2 regions of the Streptomyces lothianensis genome follow, and region 1 is predicted to be linked to the other one. Evidence: riboswitches for the same ligand, from Rfam matches in the RefSeq annotation. Region 1 holds a riboswitch; the other holds the start of a gene.
What was found. Region 1 has a riboswitch for S-adenosylmethionine ahead of thrC (threonine synthase). Riboswitches for the same ligand answer to the same signal wherever they lie in the genome.
Positions count from the first base shown of each region.

Region 2: another riboswitch for S-adenosylmethionine. It lies ahead of ACLF6P_RS15210 (aminotransferase class V-fold PLP-dependent enzyme); the one in region 1 lies ahead of thrC (threonine synthase).

Region 1 is NZ_JBLMKT010000030.1:17,276-20,672, forward strand. Features, by position in the region: gene ACLF6P_RS10640 (ubiquitin-like small modifier protein 1) at 162-437, opposite strand; gene thrC (threonine synthase) at 486-1,796, opposite strand; SAM riboswitch class I at 1,815-1,960, opposite strand; gene ACLF6P_RS10650 (glucosyl-3-phosphoglycerate synthase) at 2,126-3,139, shown strand; gene ACLF6P_RS10655 (hypothetical protein) at 3,203-3,397, shown strand, end outside.
Region 2 is NZ_JBLMKT010000041.1:120,166-123,562, reverse strand. Features, by position in the region: gene ACLF6P_RS15215 (Lrp/AsnC family transcriptional regulator) at 1-279, shown strand, start outside; gene ACLF6P_RS15220 (rhomboid family intramembrane serine protease) at 1-1, shown strand, start outside; gene ACLF6P_RS15210 (aminotransferase class V-fold PLP-dependent enzyme) at 316-1,746, opposite strand; SAM riboswitch class IV at 1,921-2,038, opposite strand; gene trpD (anthranilate phosphoribosyltransferase) at 2,127-3,191, opposite strand; gene qcrB (cytochrome bc1 complex cytochrome b subunit) at 3,330-3,397, opposite strand, start outside.

The sequences.
Region 1 (3,397 bases):
ACGCTCACCGCATCCGCTCATAAAGGCGAAACAGCATTCCCAACTGTACCGCGCTCAACCATACAGAATTGCCCCCTCCGCTTCCCGCGCGGAGGCGGGGAAGCGGAGGGGGCGGGGAAGCGGAGGGGCAGGAAGAGCGGGAAGAAGCGGAACGGAAGCTTTCAGCCGCCCGCGACGGCCGGGATGATCGAGACGCCGGCGCCGTCCGGGGTGGCCGTCTGAAGGCCCTGCTCGAAGCGCACGTCGTCGTCGTTCACGTACACATTCACGAAGCGGCGCAGCTTGCCCTGGTCGTCGAGGACGCGCGCGGCGATGCCCGTGTGGTTCTTCTCCAGGTCGGCGATGACGTCGGCGAGGGTCGCGCCCTCGGCCGCGACCTCGGCCTTGCCGCCGGTGTAGGTGCGCAGGATGGTGGGGATCCGGACGTTCACGCTCATGGGACTTCGAAGCCTTTCAGGAGGAGGGAGAGGGGATACGGGGGCGCCTCAGCCAGCGAGCCCCGCCGCGCGGAACGCGTCCAGGTCCGGGCGGATGGTCGCGGTGGCGCCGCTGTCGGCGACCGCGTCGAGGGTCTTGAGGCCGTCGCCGGTGTTGAGCACCACGGTGGTCAGCGAGGGATCGAGGACGCCCTGGTCGAACAGCTTGCGCGCGACCCCCACGGTCACACCACCGGCCGTCTCGGCGAAGATTCCCTCGGTCTGCGCGAGCAGCCTGATCGCCTCGACGACCTGCGCGTCGTTCACGTCCTCCACCGCTCCGCCCGTACGGCGCGCGATGTCGAGGACGTACGGGCCGTCGGCCGGGTTGCCGATGGCGAGCGACTTGGCGATGGTGTCGGGCTTCTGCGGGCGCACGACGTCGTGCCCGGCCTTGAAGGCCGCCGAGACCGGCGAGCAGCCCTCCGCCTGCGCGCCGAAGATCTTGTACGGCCTGTCCTCGACGAGCCCCAGCCTGATGAGCTCCTGCAGCCCCTTGTCGATCTTCGTGAGCTGCGATCCGGAGGCGATCGGGATGACCAGCTGGTCGGGCAGCCGCCAGCCGAGCTGCTCGCAGATCTCGTACGCGAGGGTCTTGGAGCCTTCCGCGTAGTACGGGCGCAGATTGACGTTGACGAAGCCCCAGCCCTCGCCCAGCGGGTCGCCGATGAGCTCGGAGCAGAAGCGGTTCACGTCGTCGTAGTTGCCCTCGATGGCTACGAGCTCACCGCCGTAGACGGCGGCCATGACGACCTTGCCCTGCTCCAGGTCGTGCGGGATGAACACACAGGAGCGGAAGCCGGCCCGCGCGGCGGCGGCGCCGACCGCGCCCGCGAGGTTGCCGGTGGAGGAGCAGGACAGGGTGGTGAAGCCGAAGGCGCGGGCGGCCTCGATGGCCTGGGCGACGACGCGGTCCTTGAAGGAGTGCGTGGGGTTGCCGGAGTCGTCCTTGACGAACAGCTTCCCGGGCTCGGCGCCGAGCTCGCGCGCCAGGTTGTCGGCCTTGACGAGCTTGGTCCAGCCCGGGTTCAGGTTGGGCTTCTCGGCCACGTCCGCGGGGACGGGCAGGAGCGGCGCGTAACGCCAGATGTTCGCCGGTCCGGCCTCGATGCGGCGGCGCAGCTCCTCGGTCTCGTACGCCTCGAAGTCGTAGGCGATCTCCAGAGGGCCGAAACACTCCTGGCAGGCGAAGAGCGGGCCGAGCGGTACGCGGTGGCCGCACTCGCGGCAGGAGAGGGCGGCGGCGGGGCCGAGATCCACGGAAGCGGCGGCGGAGGCGGCGGCTTCGGGGGTGGTGGGTTCGACGGTCTGTACAGCCATGGCAGGCGAGGCCCTTTCTCCTCATCTTCCTCATGACGCACTTCGCCATGAGACGGATTTGGCACCTTCCCGAGTCAGGGACCTCGCGTCGCGCGGTGCGAAGACTGACTGGAGGGTTGCCGGGGCTTCAACGGGCCGTATCCCTCTGCCCCTCTGGATGAGCGGTATGACCTGGTGTCTGTCCGTGGACCAGGTGTTTGTGTCCCGCGCGGCGACCCCCGGCATGCGGTGGTCGTACGCGTTGTTCAAGACTGTAACCGAAGGCCCCAGCCGTTGAGATAGTCGTCCGAACGGCGAGATGGATCACAGAGAGACAGGTGTGGGCAGGCGTGCTCGAAGAGGTGGAGCGCTGGCTGGAGCGGCGCTCCTGGTCGGTGAAGGACCGGCCGCTCGATGTCCTCCTGGCCGAGAAGGCCCGGCAGGGCGCGACGGTCTCCGTGGTGCTGCCCGCCCTCGACGAGGAGGCCACGGTCGGGCAGATCGTCACGGTCATCCGGCGTGAGCTGATGAGTCCGGACGCCCCCCTCGTCGACGAGCTCGTGGTGATCGACTCCGGTTCCACCGACCGTACGGCCGAGGTCGCGGCGGCGGCCGGCGCGCGCGTGGTGCACCGGGACGCGATCCTCCCGCGGATCCCGGCCGTGCCCGGCAAGGGCGAGGTGCTGTGGCGTTCGCTGCTCGTGACGAGCGGGGAGATCGTCTGCTTCGTGGACGCGGATCTGCGCGAGTTCTCGCCGGACTTCGTCAGCGGGATCGTCGGGCCGCTGCTCACCGATCCCGAGGTGCAGTTCGTCAAGGCGATGTACGACCGGCCGCTCGGCGAGGGCGCGGGGGCGGGCGGCTCCGGCGGACCGGGCAGCGGACCGGGCGGTTCTCCCGGCGGCTCCGTGCCCAACGACCAGGGCGGCCGGGTCACCGAGCTGGTGGCCCGCCCGCTGCTCAACCTGCACTGGCCCCGGCTGGCCGGATTCGTACAGCCGCTGGGCGGCGAGTACGCGGCCCGGCGCTCGCTCCTGGAGCGGCTGCCGTTCCCCGTCGGATACGGCGTGGAACTCGGCCTCCTCGTCGACGCGCTGCACACGGTGGGCCTCGACGCGCTCGCCCAGGTCGACGTCGGTGTGCGCAAGCACCGCCACCAGGACGGGCGCGCCCTCGGCCAGATGGCCGCGGCCATCTACCGGACCGCGCAGCTACGGCTCGCGCGCGGCCATCTCGTACGGCCGCGGCTGACCCAGTTCGAGCGGGGCAGCGACGGTTTCGAGCCACGGACGCATGCCGTGGACACCGAGGAGCGGCCGCCGATGGCGGAGATCGCGGAGTACCGGGACCGGCGGGTGGCATAGCAGCCTGCCTGTGCGCGTGGCGGTACCTGTCCTGATCATGGTTATTGCCTAAATTTCCCATTTATGTGGTTCAGACACGCTACGCGAAAGACCCTCCGTACCCTGGGCGCCCTCGTCGCCGCCGCGACCGCCGCCACCTCACTCACCCTCCTCGCCCCCGCCACCGTGGCCGTGGCCGTGGGCGCCGAGCCGCCCGCCGCACGCCAGGACACCGCCGTGACCCTCTCCGACCACGGACGCGCGATCGCCCCGGCCGCC
Region 2 (3,397 bases), on a different contig from region 1:
ATCACCGCGATCGTGCTCATCAAGACCAGCGTGGACCGGATCCCGGAGATCGCCGAGTCCATCGCCGCCCTCGACAGCGTCTCCGAGGTCTTCTCGGTGACGGGTACTTACGATCTGATCGCGATGGTGCGGGTGGCACAGCACGAGAACCTCGCCGATGTGATCCCCGGCCGGATCAGCAAGATCCCGGGCGTCGAGGCGACGGACACGCACGTGGCCTTCCGCACCTACTCCCAGCACGACCTCGAGGCGGCCTTCGCCATCGGCCTCGACAACTGACGCGAGCCGCACCGGCCCGGAGGCCCGGCCCGCTGCTCAGGCCGAGGTGTCCGGGACGCAGCGCCCGTCCCGGGTGCGGTACGTCCACCGGGCACCCTCGCGCACCAGCTCGCCGACGGCGCGTACGAAACGCTCCACGTGCTCGTCTGGCGTCCCGGCACCGAAGCTCACCCGGATCGCGTTGAGCGACTTCTCGCCGGGCGCCGCCTCGGGCGCACCGCACTCGCCCTGCTCGCGCGGGTCGCCGCCGAGCAGGGTGCGGACCAGGGGGTGGGCGCAGAACAGGCCGTCGCGTACGCCGATGCCGTACTCGGCGGAGAGCGCGGCCGCGAAGTGCGAGCTGTTCCAGCCGTCGACGACGAAGGAGAGGACGCCGACGCGCGGGGCGTCCTCGCCGAACAGCGAGAGCACCTTCACCTCGGGCACCTCGGCGAGGCCCGCGCGCACCCGTTCGACGAGCTGTTGCTCGCGGGCCACGAGCGTCTCGAAACCGGCCTCGGTGAGCGCCTTGCAGGCGGAGGCGATCGCGTAGGCGCCGATGACGTTCGGCGAACCCGCCTCGTGCCGGGCCGCGGTGGTGTGCCACTCGACGTCCACCCCGCCGTCGCCGCGCCGCGCGACGGACCTGGAGGCGCCCCCGCCCGCGAGATACGGCTCGGCCTCCCGCAGCCAGTCGGAGCGGCCGGCGAGCACGCCGGAGCCGAAGGGCGCGTACAGCTTGTGCCCGGAGAACGCCACCCAGTCCACGTCGAGCTCCAGGACGGAGACGGGGTGATGGGGCGCGAGCTGGGCGGCGTCGAGCACGATGCGGGCACCGTGCGCGTGAGCGGCCGCCGCCAGCTCGCGCACCGGCCAGAGTTCGCCGGTGACGTTGGACGCGCCCGTGACGCACACCAGCGCCGGGGCTGCCCCTCCCGACGGGGTGGCGCGGGCGGCGAGTGCGCTCTCCAGGGTGCGTACGGCCTCGTCGGGCGCACGGGGGGCGTCGAGGTACGTGACGGGGGCGTCGCGCCACGGCAGCAGCGAGGCGTGGTGCTCGGTCTCGAAGACGAAGACCTCGCAGCCTTCGGGCAGCGCCTGGGCGAGCAGGTTCAGCGAGTCGGTGGTGGAGCGGGTGAAGACCACCTGGTCGTCGGCGCGGCAGCCCAGGAAATCCTCGACGGTGCGGCGGGCGTTCTCGAACAGGTCGGTGGACAGCTGCGAGAGGTAACCGGCGCCGCGGTGCACGCTGCCGTAGTACGGCGCGTAGGCGGCCACGTCGTCCCAGACCCGCTGCAGAGCGGGGGCGCTGGCGGCGTAGTCGAGTGCGGCGTAGGCGACTTCGCCGCCGGTGACCAGCGGGACGCGGACGTCACGGCCGAGCACCGGGAGCGGCTCGGTACAGACGGCGGAGTCGGCGTGACAGACGGCGGGGGCGGCGTGACAGACGGCGGGGGCGGCGGTTTCGGCAACGACGGAAACAGACATGGCGGACTCCCGTGGCAGGCAGGTGAATTCACTGCGCGAGGCCGGCAGAAGGGCGGCCGTCAGCGCAGGAGAAGAAGAAAAGAGGGGATGCGGAGGTGGGGGCGTGGAAGCCCTATCGCATTCGCTTGCTCACGAGACTGCTCCCTTGAGGACCAGGACCCCAGGGTGTGCAGGGGTCCGCGCTTGCCACGGACCTTGTGGTCCGCGGCCCGGTCTTCACCCGGGGCACCCCGCCACGGACGGAGGGTTGCCGGACAGCGGGCCGGGGCCGTAGTCGCTGTCACTCATGACCTGGGCAGCATCTTGCCAGATGATCCGTGCCGCGCAAGGCGCAGTCCGCATCCCGGACTGCGCCTTGGATCACACACGGCGAGGAGCCTTCAGGCGTTGCTGGCCGCGATCCACCGGTCCAGGGCCTGCAGCGCCGCACCGGAGTCGATCGCCTCGGCGGCCCGGTCCATGCCGGCGCGGAGCTGTTCGGCGAGCGGTCCCGGACCCGGCTCCGAAGCGACCAGGGCGGCCGCCGAGTTGAGCAGCACCGCGTCCCGTACGGGACCGGTCTCGCCCGCGAGCAGCCGGCGCGCCACCTCGGCGTTGTACGAGGCGTCGGCGCCGCGCAGCGCCTCGACGGGCACGAGGTCGAGGCCGACCTCGCGCGGATCGAAGCGCTCCTCGCGTACGGTGCCGTCCCGCACGATCCACACCCGCGAGGTGGACGTGGTGGTCAGCTCGTCGAGTCCGTCGTCGCCGCGGAAGACCAGCGAGGAGTTGCCGCGCTCGGCGAAGACACCGGCGACGATCGGGGCCATCCGCGGATCGGCCACGCCGACCGCCTGTGCCTTGACCTTGGCGGGGTTGGTGAGCGGTCCGAGGACGTTGAAGATGGTCCGGATCCCCAACTGCCCGCGCGCGGCGCCCGCGTGCCGCAGCGCCGGATGGAACTTCACGGCGAAGCAGAAGGTGATCCCGGCCTCCTCGGCCACCTCGGCGACCCGCTGCGGGGTCAGCTCCAGGTTGACGCCGAGCTTCTCCAGGACGTCGGAGGAGCCCGAGGCGGAGGAGGCGGCCCGGTTGCCGTGCTTGACCACCTTGGCCCCGGTACCGGCCACCACGATCGAGGACATGGTCGAGATGTTGACGGTCTTGGCGCCGTCGCCGCCGGTGCCGACGATGTCCACGGTCGGCCCGGAGACCTCGATGGTGTTGGCGTGCTCGTACATGGCCCGTACGAGACCGGTGATCTCGTCGACCGTCTCGCCCTTCGCCCGCAGCGCCACGACGAAGCCGGCGATCTGTGCGTCGGTGGCCTCGCCGCGCATGATCCGGTCCATCGCCCAGAAGGTGTCCTCGGCGCTCTGGTCGCGCCCGTCGAGCAGTCCGTTCAGCACGCCGGGCCAGGAACGGACCGCCGTGGTGTCGCCTCCAGCGGGGTTCACAGCGCTCATGGTCGCTCCTGGTGTCAGAACGGAGGGATTAACGAATGGAACAGGCCCAGCCTAGCCAAGCCCGTGGACGGCAAAGAGCCCCGTCCAGCGAATGGACGGGGCTCCTGCCGTGGCGACGGGGGTCCGGCCCCCGGTCAATCAGTGGTGGCCGTGGCCGCTGGTGATCTCCGCGTACTCCTCGACGGTGGGCTTGGGGATCTGGTTGT